2 regions of the Globicatella sanguinis genome follow, and region 2 is predicted to be linked to the other one. Evidence: predicted binding sites of a transcription regulator. Region 2 holds the regulator's gene; the other holds the start of a gene.
The links. The regulator NrdR, encoded in region 2, represses ribonucleotide reductase genes. The targets are predictions, from matches to a motif close to ACACNATATATNGTGT.

Region 1: a site for NrdR is predicted at 1,350-1,365, ahead of nrdH (glutaredoxin-like protein NrdH). Genes of this name have one in related genera too.

What each region holds. Positions count from the first base shown of each region.
Region 1 covers NZ_CP126962.1:420,414-426,995, reverse strand. The annotation lists gene cysK (cysteine synthase A) at 1-393, shown strand, start outside; gene epsC (serine O-acetyltransferase EpsC) at 386-952, shown strand; gene nrdH (glutaredoxin-like protein NrdH) at 1,443-1,673, shown strand; gene CYJ72_RS01710 (DUF1294 domain-containing protein) at 2,100-2,288, shown strand; gene CYJ72_RS01705 (ISLre2 family transposase) at 2,372-3,763, shown strand; gene CYJ72_RS01700 (HIT family protein) at 4,104-4,541, shown strand; gene CYJ72_RS01695 (YtxH domain-containing protein) at 4,541-4,903, shown strand; gene CYJ72_RS01690 (peptidylprolyl isomerase) at 4,994-6,082, shown strand; gene CYJ72_RS01685 (DEAD/DEAH box helicase) at 6,240-6,582, shown strand, end outside.
Region 2 covers NZ_CP126962.1:2,080,562-2,087,143, forward strand. The annotation lists gene coaE (dephospho-CoA kinase) at 1-229, shown strand, start outside; gene CYJ72_RS09245 (TM2 domain-containing protein) at 622-993, shown strand; gene nrdR (transcriptional regulator NrdR) at 1,247-1,726, shown strand; gene CYJ72_RS09255 (DnaD domain protein) at 1,719-3,176, shown strand; gene dnaI (primosomal protein DnaI) at 3,176-4,108, shown strand; gene CYJ72_RS09265 (hypothetical protein) at 4,113-4,310, shown strand; gene tnpA (IS200/IS605 family transposase) at 4,726-5,166, opposite strand; gene CYJ72_RS09275 (RNA-guided endonuclease TnpB family protein) at 5,248-6,390, shown strand; gene CYJ72_RS09280 (hypothetical protein) at 6,499-6,582, opposite strand, start outside.

The DNA.
Region 1 (6,582 bases), 960 kb from region 2:
GTAGGGACCGGTGGAACTGTTTCAGGAACAGGATTAACTTTAAAAGAAGCAAATGCTGAAACGATTGTTTGGGCAGTAGAACCGACTGCTTCACCAATGTTAAGTGAAGGAAATGCGGGTCCTCATAAAATTCAAGGAATTGGAGCAAATTTCGTGCCTGATAATTATAGAGCTGACGCTGTAGATCGTATTTTTACCGTTTCTAATGAAGATGCGATTGAAACGACTAAATCATTAGCTAAAACAGCAGGATTGTTAGTTGGAATTTCCTCAGGTGCTAATGTCTTTGCAGCCACTGAATTAGCAAAAGAATTAGGATATGGAAAAACAGTGGTAACAGTTTTACCAGATACAGGTGAGCGTTACTTATCTGCTGGACTCTTTAATGCTTAAAGTATTTAAATTTTGGTGGGAAGAAGCCAGGTGGGCTTATCAGCAAGATCCTTCTTGTAATAGTGTGATACAAGCTTTCCTATTATTTCCAGGCATTAAAGCGAGACGTTATCATACCTTGAGTCATTGGCTATATCGTCATCACCATTTATTTTTAGCTCGTTGGGTCTCCGAAAGAGCCAAAACTAAGACGGGTATCGATATTCATCCAGGTGCTCAAATTGGGCATCATCTATTTATTGACCATGGTACCGGAGTCGTAATAGGTGAAACAGCCATCATTGGCAATCGTGTAACGGTTTTTCACGGTGTAACTTTAGGGGGGACCGGTAAGGAGAAAGGTATCAAACGGCATCCAACTGTTGAATCAGATGTGATTTTAGGGGCAGGCGCAACGGTTTTAGGAAATATTACTATTGGACAAGGTGCTAAAGTAGGTGCCGGTGCTGTGGTGTTAAAGTCAGTACCTCAAAATGTGACTGCTGTTGGAATACCGGCAAAATATTATCAAACAAAAGATATACCTGATAATAGTGTTCCACCTGAATGGTTTATTTAATTAAAATATGTTTATTATCGTGATTAAAAATATTATGGATATGTAATTAATCATTTAACAATTTATCTTTGAGAGACTGGCTTAAACTTGATTAATTTAGCTAACTGAGTGCTTGTTATTTTATAGCGTATTAGTTAAGTGGGGGTGAACAGATGAAGCGAAAACTATTCGATTTTCTAAGTCTGGTCCACTCCCTATTTTTAATCAATAAATAACTTAGTTAAGACAAGTTAATATCTTACAAAATAGAATTATTCGAATTGTATTTAGTTTAAATTTTAAGCCTGTTATAATCGGTTTCGGATAATTTTAAATGTATGAAATTTAGTATTATTAATTTTGATAAGCACTCAAATTTCACAAAAAACACTATATTTAGTGTTCAAGGAAAATTTAAACACAATATATAGTTGCAATAGCAGTAAAGATAGGGTAGTATATAGTCATTGACAATTAGTCGATAATCACATCGACGGAAAGAGAGTGGATTATGAAAACTGTAACTGTTTATTCAAAACCAAATTGTATGCAATGTAATTTCACCAAAAAATTCTTAGAAGATAATTCTGTAGAATATACAATGATTGATGTTTACGAAAATGAAGATGCATTAAATAAAATTAAGGAAATGGGCTTCCAATCTTTACCAGTAGTAGAAATTGAAGGCGAAGAACCATTCTTTGGCTTTAGACCTGATCGCTTAGAAAAATTAGCGATATAAATCAATAAAATTTAGATTGACTCGATTAATTAGTTATTAGACTAATAGTCGAGTTTTTTTATTGTTATGAATCTTGGTCAAATAGTATGGTTGAGCCACATTACTCAGTTTAATCACATCAAAAAAATATAAAGCAGTAGTTAAAAGGTATCTCTAATAATAGCTTACTTAGAGAAAATTTGTTGCAAATGAATTGCTATAATGAATAATTGTGATTGGCCATACGGACTTTTAAGCTTAACATGATTATGGCATAATAGAATAATATTTTTATTAAAGAGAGGAAATCTATTGGAAAACATCATTTTATTAACAACTAACTTGTTCGAGTATTTTTTTAACCATCTAAATGCTCAAAGTTTTTTCATTTTATATTTAATCATCCTAAATGTCAGTTTACTGTTCGCAATGTTATAGGATAAATGGATGGCTATTAAAAACGCGCAAAGGATCTCGGAGCAGACCTTATTAGCCATGGGATTTTTTGGTGGTGGACTTGGAGGATTAGTAGGAATGTTTCTTTTTCGTCATAAAATACGTAAACCTTATTTTACGATTGTTTATTTGGCAGGTATCTGTTTAGTAGTGTTGGTATATTATCTTAGTGTAAAATAACTGTTGGTCAGCTAAAAGCAAAAAAGATAATCCTCTGCTATACTGTAAGTAGTCTAAACACACAGAAAGGTAGAGGATTATCCATGAGTATTATAACACAAATTATGCAAAAAATTAATGAAATGATGGCAGATTTATATAATCAAGCGATTCAAGGTGAAGTAGATTTTTCAACATGCATCAAAACTATTAGCGATACGATGCGTCAACTCTCAGTTGATTTAGCCGAAGATCTCTGTAAAACAATTGAGGAATCAATCTTTGAAAGTCCTGGAAGAAAAGCAAGATACAGCGTTCATCGTAGCGATGATGAGAAAACAATCTCCACACTGATTGGTGACATTAAACTTTCAAGACGTTATTACAAAGATAAACAAACGGGTGAGTTCTGTTATTTATTGGATGATTTCTTATCGCTCACACCTCATCAGCGCATGGATGTCAATCTAGAAGCATCCATTTACGAGAAGGCTAGTAAGCATTCTTATCAAGAGACCATTGATAGCTTCGAACATATCGGGATTTATAGTCGCCAGACAGTCAAGAATATTGTGCATAAGTATAGTCCGGATTCTGTTGCGTTATCGGTGGAAGCAAAGCGTCAGGTAGACTGCTTATATATTGAAGCTGATGAAGACCATGTAGCTTATCAAGATGGAAAGAATCGGGAAATGCGCTTGGCGTATGTTCACGAAGGATACAAAGAAAATTTAGAATCAAGTGACCGAAAAGAATTAAATATTAGTCGCATCTTCACAGGCTTATACGAAGATAGCGAGGAATTGTGGGAAGATGTTTATTACTATCTCGACCAACAATACGATTTAGCAGCCTGTCCGACCCTTTATTTAAGTGGAGACGGGGCTCACTGGATTAAGAAAGGGTTGGACTATTTACCGACTCAAACACGCTTTGTTCTTGACCCTTATCATACGGTTAAATACCTTCGTCAGGCATGTGTTGGTATCAGTAATAATCATTTATACGCCACTTTACATCGTTGGCTTTATACAGGTGAAAAAGGCTATTTACAGGACTACTTCGAAGTGCGACTCAGCGATCCGTCGCTACCCGACTCTTCGAAACAAACGCTTCAAAAGGTCCGTCGCTATCTGATAGGAAATTGGGATTCTATTCAAAGACAAAGGGACCCTCAATATATCGGTTGTAGTGCCGAAGGTCACGTCAGCCATTGGTTAAGTGCTCGTTTAAGTTCGCGACCGTTAGGATGGAGTACAACAGGAGCAGAAAACATCGCTAAAGCCCGTGCTTATGACTTAAATGGTGGCGATTTAAAAACTTGGGTAACAAATCAAATTAAAACAAAAGAAAGAAAAAGAAGAGTAGAGAAATTAGATGGCCGTGTGGGGCGGAAATACGTTCGTCAGTATGATTGGAGTGGTAAAGTAGCCATCTTACACTATTCCAATAACACACGCAGTCGCCAGGCTCTTGGGACAATCGCTGGTTATTGAAATATAGTAGATTGAAGCCAGTCTTCATAATGATAGCTAAAGGCGATGAAGTGAATGCTTGATAGCGAGCAACGGCATGGTACTGGCGTCTAGCGAGACTGGATTGGCTATCGGGAGGAAATGCCTCCCTAAAGACTTCCAGATCCTCCCATGCCGCTAGAGGCTGGCTATCAAGGATATCGATTAAAATATGGAATCCATGAAACTGGGTTCAGATAATTAGTAAAAAGTATGGTAGAGGAAAACCAACAATAATTTAACACTATCGTATATTATCAATTTTTTGCTTCACTATTTTAAATTTGTTATACTTATTTCAATTAGAATGGAGGTTTTATAAATGACTGATTGTATTTTTTGTAAAATAATAAATGGAGAAATTCCTTCTGTAAAGGTTTATGAAGATGATTTAGTGTATGCCTTTTTAGATATTTCTCAAACAACTCCTGGTCATACATTATTAGTCCCGAAAGAACATGTGCAAGATATTTTTGATTATTCACCAACATTAGCGGGGGATGTGTTGGCACGTTTACCGAAAATTGCAAAAGGATTAGATAAAGCATTTCCCGATATGTTAGGTTTAAATATTTTAAATAACAATCGCGAGGCAGCTTATCAAACAGTTTTTCATTCACATTGGCATCTCATTCCACGTTATGGTGAAAAAGATGGCTTTAGTTTAACATTTACTAATCATATGGATGATGTATCCAAAGAACAGCTAACTTCTTTAGCTGAGCAAATTACTCAAGGGATTAGTGAGGTGACTGAATAATGAAACAAACTTTTTGGTCTGGCTTATTTTGGGGTGCTGTTATTGGAGGAGCCATTGGTCTACTCAATGCCCCCCGAAAAGGATCAGAAACACGGACGCAATTGAAAGAATTTAAAGAGCAAACGCAAAGCGATGTGACTGACTTAAAATTTAAAGTAGATCATTTGAATACTGTTGTCGATCAAGTGAAAAATGATGGTGTCCAAACTACTCAGGCATTGGTTGAAGAATTACAAGGTGATATTAAACATTTTATGGAAAATAATCAACCGCGTATTAATCGCATTCAAAGAAGAATTGAGACATTGAAAGATAATTTAGAAGAAAATATGAACAATCTATCAAATGTATCTGAAAATTAGTATTTTTCTTGAAAATGTACCATACGACCACAAAATATGTTATAGTTATCTTGTTATACACTTTAAGTCAATGAAGGAGTTTTATTTATAATGAAAAAAAGTTTAGTAAAAGTAGTGACTGGATCGGCAGTAATGTTCTTATTAGCAGGATGCACTCCTACAAAAGCGAATGAAAATGCAGAATCAGCAGCTGATAATAAATCAGAAGTAATCGCAACTATTGGAGACGAGACCATTTCGTTAGATGATTTCTATGCTGAATTAAAAGCGAAAGCTGGTACAGCTACTTTACGTAGTATGATTATTCAAAAAGTGTTAACTCAAAATGTAGATGACGCTGAGGCATTGAAGAAATCTGCTGACGAAGAAGTAAACGCACAAATTGAAAGTGCTGGTGGCGAGCAAGTTTTCCAACAATTATTAGCTTACCAAAACTTAGGATCAATTGATGATTTTAGAGAGTCTGTTTATATTCGTAACTTATTCCAAGAAGTTATTAGCAAAAATGTAGATACTTCAGAAGAAGCGATTAAAGCATACTACGAAAATGATTATGCGCCAAAAATGGAAGCACAACATATTTTAGTAGAAACAGAAGAAGAAGCTAACGCAGTTATTGAACGTTTAAATAACGGTGAAAAATTTGAAGATTTAGCAAAAGAATTATCAACTGATAGCTCATCAGCGGATGGTGGTAATTTAGGTGAATTCTCAGCTGGACAAATGGTTCCTGAATTTGAAGAAGCTGTTAAATCTGTTGCTAGCGGAGAGTTAGTGCCAGAACCTGTTAAATCACAATATGGATACCATGTTATCAATGTTATCAATAATGGTGAGAAGAAACCTTATGATGAAGTAAAAGATGAAGTGAAACAACAGTATTTAGATAGTAAATACAACGATTCTAATTTAGCTTATAGCATTGTTGGTAAATTCATTAAAGAAAAAGGCGTAGAAATTAAAGATGAAGATTTAAAACCAGCTTTAGATGAATTAATGGCTGCAATTGAAGCAGCTGAAGAAAGTGCTAAAGCCGCTGAAGAAGCCGCTGAAGAAACGACGGCTGAAGGTGAATCAGAAGCGGAAGAAACAACAGCTGAAGGCGAATCAGAAGAAACAGAAGCAGAAGAAACTGCTGCTGAAGACGAAGCCGCTGAAGAGACAACAGTTGCTGAGTAATTAAATAGATAATACAAATGACTAAGTTAGGTTTTGAGGCATTAAAAGGATTAACTTTTTAAAAGACTCAAGCCTGACTTTTTATTATTTTAGTAGTGAGATACAACTCCTAATATGATACAATTTATTTGTATGTTCTAACAAGAAGGAGAAAACAATGACAACATTTAAAGAATTAAATTTACAGCCGTTTATCCAAAAAGCATTAGCAGAATTACAATTTGAAAATTTAACGGCTGTTCAAGAAGAAGTTTTAAAACCGGCTTTAGCAGGTGAAAACTTAATTGTTCAATCTCAGACTGGTTCAGGTAAAACACATAGTTTTTTAGTACCGATTGTCAATCAAATCGATCCTCAAGAGGCAAGTGTGCAAGTCGTTATTACCGCTCCCAGTCGTGAGTTAGCGAATCAATTATATGATGTGACGCGACAATTGGTCAAAGATGCGCCAGAAGAAATTGTTGTAAATAATTATGTCGGTGGGACTGATAAGGATCGTC
Region 2 (6,582 bases):
AGGTTATGACCAAAAAGTCGATCGAGTTTGGTTAGTTTATGTCAATCGTATGACCCAATTGCAACGCCTAATGGATCGCAATCACTTAACAGAGCAAGAAGCCAACCAACGGATTAATAGCCAATGGTCCTTAGAAGCTAAAAAGGAAAAAGCCGACGTCGTCATTAATAATGAAGGTGACTTAGACACTTTATACCGTCAAATAGATCAGTTATTAGAAGAATTATAATCAGGTAATGGGTGGTCCAATCATAATAGTAACGTTATGGCGAAACAGCGACCTTTATACTGCAATTATCACACCGTCTCAACTGAGGATAGTTAAGACTATTGTAATAGCTCCGCCACTAAGGTTTATTAAGACTACTGGCTTAATATCGCAATTGAGGTTTGTTATTACTATTACCACAATGTTGCACTTAAGGTTTAAGAGGATTACTATCATACCGTCGCAACATAGATTAAATACAACTAGCACAACATCGAAACTACAGGTTATAGGTATCAATAAGCTAAAATACGAACTCAATTTTATGAGTTTAGTTATACGAAAATTACAGGATTAACAGCACAAAATTCAAACAAAGTGCAGTGCTTGTCATGACAAAAAGGAGAAAAAAGATGGACTTTTTATTTTTAATATTTGTTTTCGTGGTGTTATTCATCTTGTCAAGAAGAGATGAGCGCAGAAATAAACGCTATTATCAACAGATGAATCACTATCAAACATATAATCAATATGGACAACCGGTGAACCCCTATCAACAAGCACCGTACCCACCTTATGGTAAAGCGATTGGTAAATGGACTTATTTCTTAGTAGTTTTCTTTTTAGGTGGCTTGGGTGTTCATAAATTTATCGCTGGCAAATGGGTTCAAGGATTATTATATTTAGCCTTTTCATGGACTTTTGTGCCTAGCTTATTTGCTTTTTTCCATTTGATTGGAGTGTTATTTAGACAACCAGACCAGTTTGGCAATATTTATATTTAATATTTGTTGCGTTAGATGACGAACAGAAGGCAATATGATATTTTGACTGAATATTTATTTTTAATATTGGTAGTGTTAGATGACCTCTATCTATTGAATCTAAGCGTCTAAGAATCAATTTTTTAACTCATAAAACTTTCACTACCGCATCATACTATCATGAAACTAACTGAGGTTTTCAGAGTGTCAATGCCGGTATAGATATGCTACAATAGGAATAACTAACAGTGTTTAGAAAGGAGGAGCGCTTTTTATGCTATGTCCAAAATGTCAAAGTTCACAAACAAAAGTCATTGATTCACGTTCTGTCGATGATGATACTTCGATTCGCCGTCGTCGTGAGTGTTTAAATTGTGGGTACCGTTTTAATACTTATGAACGAGTGGAACGCACCCCTTTACTTGTAGTCAAACGGGATGGGACTCGTGAAGAATTTAGCCGCGAAAAATTATTAAGAGGGATTATTCGTTCCGCAGAAAAACGTCCGATAACGAGAGAACAAATGGAACGTTTAGCCTCCGATGTCGAAAATGATATCCGTAATTATACTGACACGGAGATTCCAAGCGAACAAATCGGTGAATATGTGATGCCTCGTCTGTTAGAATTAGATGAAGTCAGTTACATCCGTTTTGCGAGTGTTTACCGTCAATTTCAATCACGCGAAATGTTTATGAAAGAATTGGAAAGCATGATGAAATCACGAAGTGAAGTGCAAGAGAGCGATGAGTGAATTAAAAAGTCCAATCCAACCCTTTATCGTGAGACATAAAGGAGCCCTGTCGGCCATCCAAATGCAAAGCCTAGTGCAATTGTATCAACCGATTATCGGGATGGATGCCGTCAATTTTTATTTATTATTATTCCAACAGCCGGTCAATGAACAAAAGATTTCAACGCAAAAAGTTCATTCGAGTTTATTTCCTTATATCGCGGGTTCGTTAGGGAAAATCGATGATGCGCGCCTCCATTTAGAAGCAGTCGGCTTAATTGAGACCTTTAAACAAACGGGTGAAGGGATTTTATATCCTACGTTGCTCTATGATATGCAATACCCATTATTAATTAAAGACTTTTTAGACAATCCTTTATTAAGTAACGCCTTGATCAATCAATTAGGCGATGTGGAATTTTTTGAAGTAGTGCGCCAATGGGAAGTTGCTCCTATCGAAATGGCTGAATACGAAGAAGTGACCGTCTCCTTTGAAACGATCATGACGCCAATCCATAATGATTATCAAGCGCAAGCTTATGAAGCTAAAAATGGTTATAATCTGCAACACCATGATCAAAAGCCACCCTCTATCTCGGTGGTGGATGATTTTGACTATATGCAAGTAATGCGCAAATTAATTAGGGCGGGGATTGATCATCAAGTTTTAGGGCCAAGGGTAAAGCAAGAAACATTGGCGATTCATAAAGTATATGGCTTTGATGAAGAACAGATTAGTCAGTTATTATTAGAAAGCTATGATAGTGAGTTACCGGCTATTCAATATCAAGAGTTAAAATTAGCTGCTCAACGGATGAGCGAAAAGAATAAACATCAAACAACCAATGTTCCACCCGCTTCGTCACAGCCAACAAAAGAGATTGTTAAAAAAACGACCATCCAAACATTAAAAGAGCAGTATCCTCATTTTTCAGAAGCTGATTTAGAAATCATGGCTCTGTGTGAAGAAGTATCACCCGAAGTATTGTTAACACAAATTAAGCAATCAAAAAATGGTTTTGTCTCTAGTAATGAGATCCAGTATGTTCATAATATTGCGATGCGCTCGCAGTTACCAAAGAGTGTGCAAACATTCTTAGTCTATTATTTATTAATGATTGAGAATCGTGCTGATTTTCAAAAAGGTGAAAGTGAACGGATTGCTAACTTATGGCAACAAGAACAGCTAACCACAGTGGCGAAAGCAATGACCTTTGTTCATCAAAAAGCCAAAGATCGTATGATGAAGCAAAAACAATATGAAAACCGTCAAAATCATAATAAATCATATCAAAGCTATCAACGTCAAAAGAAAACGGAGCGCCAGCCTTATTGGGCACAACAGAATCAAGAAAGTCAAAAAAATCAATCGGATACTCAGCCGACCGATACGCCAGCGGTTGAACAACCATCGGAAGTTGATTTACGTAGTCAATTAGGTCAAATATTTGAGAGAGGACGGGATGAATAATGAAAACCATTCAAGAAATATTAAAAAACTTCTTAAACGAACCGCATTTTAATGAAACATATAAAAAAACAGTGAGTCATATTTTAAATCATCCAGCGGTACAAGAGTTTGTTCATTTACATAATGAGTCCGTGTCTCAAGAAATGATTCAAAATTCGCTTTCCAAACTGAATGAGTTTGTCTTAGAATATGATGCTTATCAAGCAGGTAAGCCGGGGAAAAACCCAGGTTATACCCCCATCTTATTTATCAATCAAAATTATATTGACATCGCTTATCAACCAACACCTGAATTTTTACGGATGCAAGAAGAACGCAAAATGCGCTCATACATTGATAACCGTATGATGAGTCGGGATGTGCGTGATGCTAAGATTGATGATGTAAACTTGGATTCTGCTTCGAGAAAACAGTTAATGTCTGAAGTGGTTTCGTTTGTGAGACAATATAAAGAAAATCCTTATCAAGCCCAAGGTTTATATATTGCCGGACCTTTCGGGATAGGGAAGACATTTATTTTAGGGGCATTAGGGAATGAATTAGCCCGTCTAGGCATTAAAGTGATGATGTTACATTATCCAACCTTTGCGACTGAGATTAAAGAAGCAATTACCTCCAATCAGGTGCAATCGATTATTGATGATGTCAAGAAACCCCAAATCTTAATGTTAGATGATATTGGTGCAGAAAGTAATTCAGCTTGGTTACGCGATGATGTGTTAAGTGTCATCTTAGAATACCGTATGAAAGAGAAATTACCGACTTTCTTTACGTCCAATTTCTCAATGGATGAATTAGTCTACCATTTACAAGAAACCCGTGATGCAACGGAGAATATTAAGGCAGCACGAATTATGGAGCGGGTGAAATTCTTATCACACGAAGTCAGATTAGATGGCGAGAATTTACGCCAAAAAGAAAGAGGGCATTAAGTCGATGAAATTTGATCCACAAGACCAACAAGATTTTTTAAGAATTATTAAAAGTCTTTTGTTCACCAGTATATTCGTCCAAATAGTCATTTTAGGCGTCTATGTCTTTGGTGAAAAACAATTAACCTTAGCCTTTCCTATGTTATTAGGTATTTTTGTCACCATCGTGGCATTGGTTTATAGCTTTGGCTTAAGGGACTAAATGAATATAAAACGAATAGCGTGGGCTAGAAGGAAACCAAATGATTGGTAACTTTCTAGTCCACGCTATTTTATGAATGATGATAAATGGACAAGATTTGCGAGGGCAAAAATACAAATTGTTAGTTTAACGCTATTTAGCGACGATAATTATTATATGTTTTTGTAAATATCGCCTCGATTATTGATATCGATAATGTGAATATTACCGTTAGTATGAGTGTGGGTGAAAATGACCCGGTAATCGCCAATACGTAGTCTAAAACCATTATAGCCTTTTAGTTTTTTTACATCGCCTAAAGGTAATAAACTGATGGCAGTTAAAATTCTATTAGCATGATTCTTGGGAAGTCTTTTAATGAATTTTATTTAAAGTCGCCCCTTGAGAAAACCGTGTAATTCACTACATGGATGAATCAAGTTCTAGGGCGACTGTCATTGTATTCTGTTAATTGATTTTCAATATATTTTTTAACAGTTTCTTTAGACATACTACCTACTGTTGACATGAAATAACTAGGTGTCCATAAATGGCCACCCCATAACATTGCCTTTGTTTCTGGATAAGCTTTGAACCATAGACGGGCAGATTTCCCTTTAAGTGTCTTGACGATACTACTTGCAGCATGTTTTGGGTTGAACGAAATCAACATATGGATATGGTCAGGCATAACTTGCAGCGATTGGATGACAATATCGTGTTCATCACAAATGTGGGTCAACATATCTTGCATGGCGTTTTGTTTTTCAATGGTTGTAAATATTTCTTTACGATACTTTGTTACCCAAACCAAATGGAAATTAAAATCATAGACATTTGTCCTTGTTTTTACCATCATACGTAAACACCTCTTTATTTACATTATAACAATTGATATCGCTATAAACAAGTGTCATATGTATGGTATAATATATCTATAAAAACAAGGGGTGAAAACATGTATCAAGGAATTGAGTGTAAGATCTATCCTAACGAAAAACAGCGTCAGTTAATTCATATGACCTTTGGTCATACCCGGTTCATCTGGAACGAAATGTTGGCCATGTTGAATGCGCGGTATGAAAACAATCCTGACCTTCAGATGCTGTCTTATAATGCATTATCCGCTCTTATTCCGCAAATGAAGAAGGAATATCCCTGGTTGCGTGAAGTTGATAGCGTAGCTGTTCAATGTAGTGTTAAACGCTTATCCGAAACTTTTGTTCGGTTTTTTAAAGGTTATTCAAAATACCCAAAATTCAAATCAAAGAAGAACACCAAACAGTCGTATTTAAGTACCATACGTGGCAACAACATTCGTTTCAATGATAATCAACGGTATATTAAATTACCCAAGTTAGGTTGGGTAAAATGTAAGTCAAGTGTGCTTCACATTGAGAATGAACGCATAAAATCTGTCACCGTTAAATATACACCTAGTGGCGACTACTATCTCTCTCTTTTGGTCACAAGCGATAATCAAGCAATGCCCAAAACAGGGAATGTAGTCGGTGTCGATTTAGGTGTAAGTGATTTAGCTATTACGTCTGATGGTCAAAAATATCAAAGTCAACGACTACATTTGTCTTATAAAAAACAATTACATTATTGGGAAAAGCGAATGGCCCGTAGACGTTTACAAGCCAAAAAGAACGGTATAGCTTTAGTGGATGCGAAAAACTACCAGCAAGCCAAGCGCCAGGTGGCCCGTATTCATCAACGTATCAAGAACATCCGTAAGGATTACATTCATAAAATCACAACCGATATGGTTAAAAGTTATGACGTTATCGTACTAGAGGACTTAAAGACGACTAATATGATGAAAAATCATCAATTAGCTCGTTCGATCGCTGGCCAATCCTGGCGGATGTTTAGAACAATCCTAGAGGCAAAGTGCGAAATGTATGATAAGACATTTGTAGCGATTAATCCGTACAAGACGTCACAAAAATGTTCCAATTGCGGATATGATAGCGGTAAAAAAGCGTTAAATATACGTCATTGGACTTGTACGAAGTGTAATATGCATCACGATAGGGATATCAACGCAGCTAAAAATATATTAAATATTGGCCTGGAACAGGCCTTAGTTAAATAGCTTAGACCGCTGTTTTGCTTTGAAATAAGCGGAACAAGTCATGAGTGTTCCTAGAAACACGCCATTTTAATGGCGTTGTAGTTCATAGCCTGTTTTGAGTAGATAATTTTAGTCATTAAAATCCATTTCTTTTAATAATTCCTGATGGGTTAAACTACCTTCGATTTTTTCTGTTTCGGTTAGTCTTTCCCA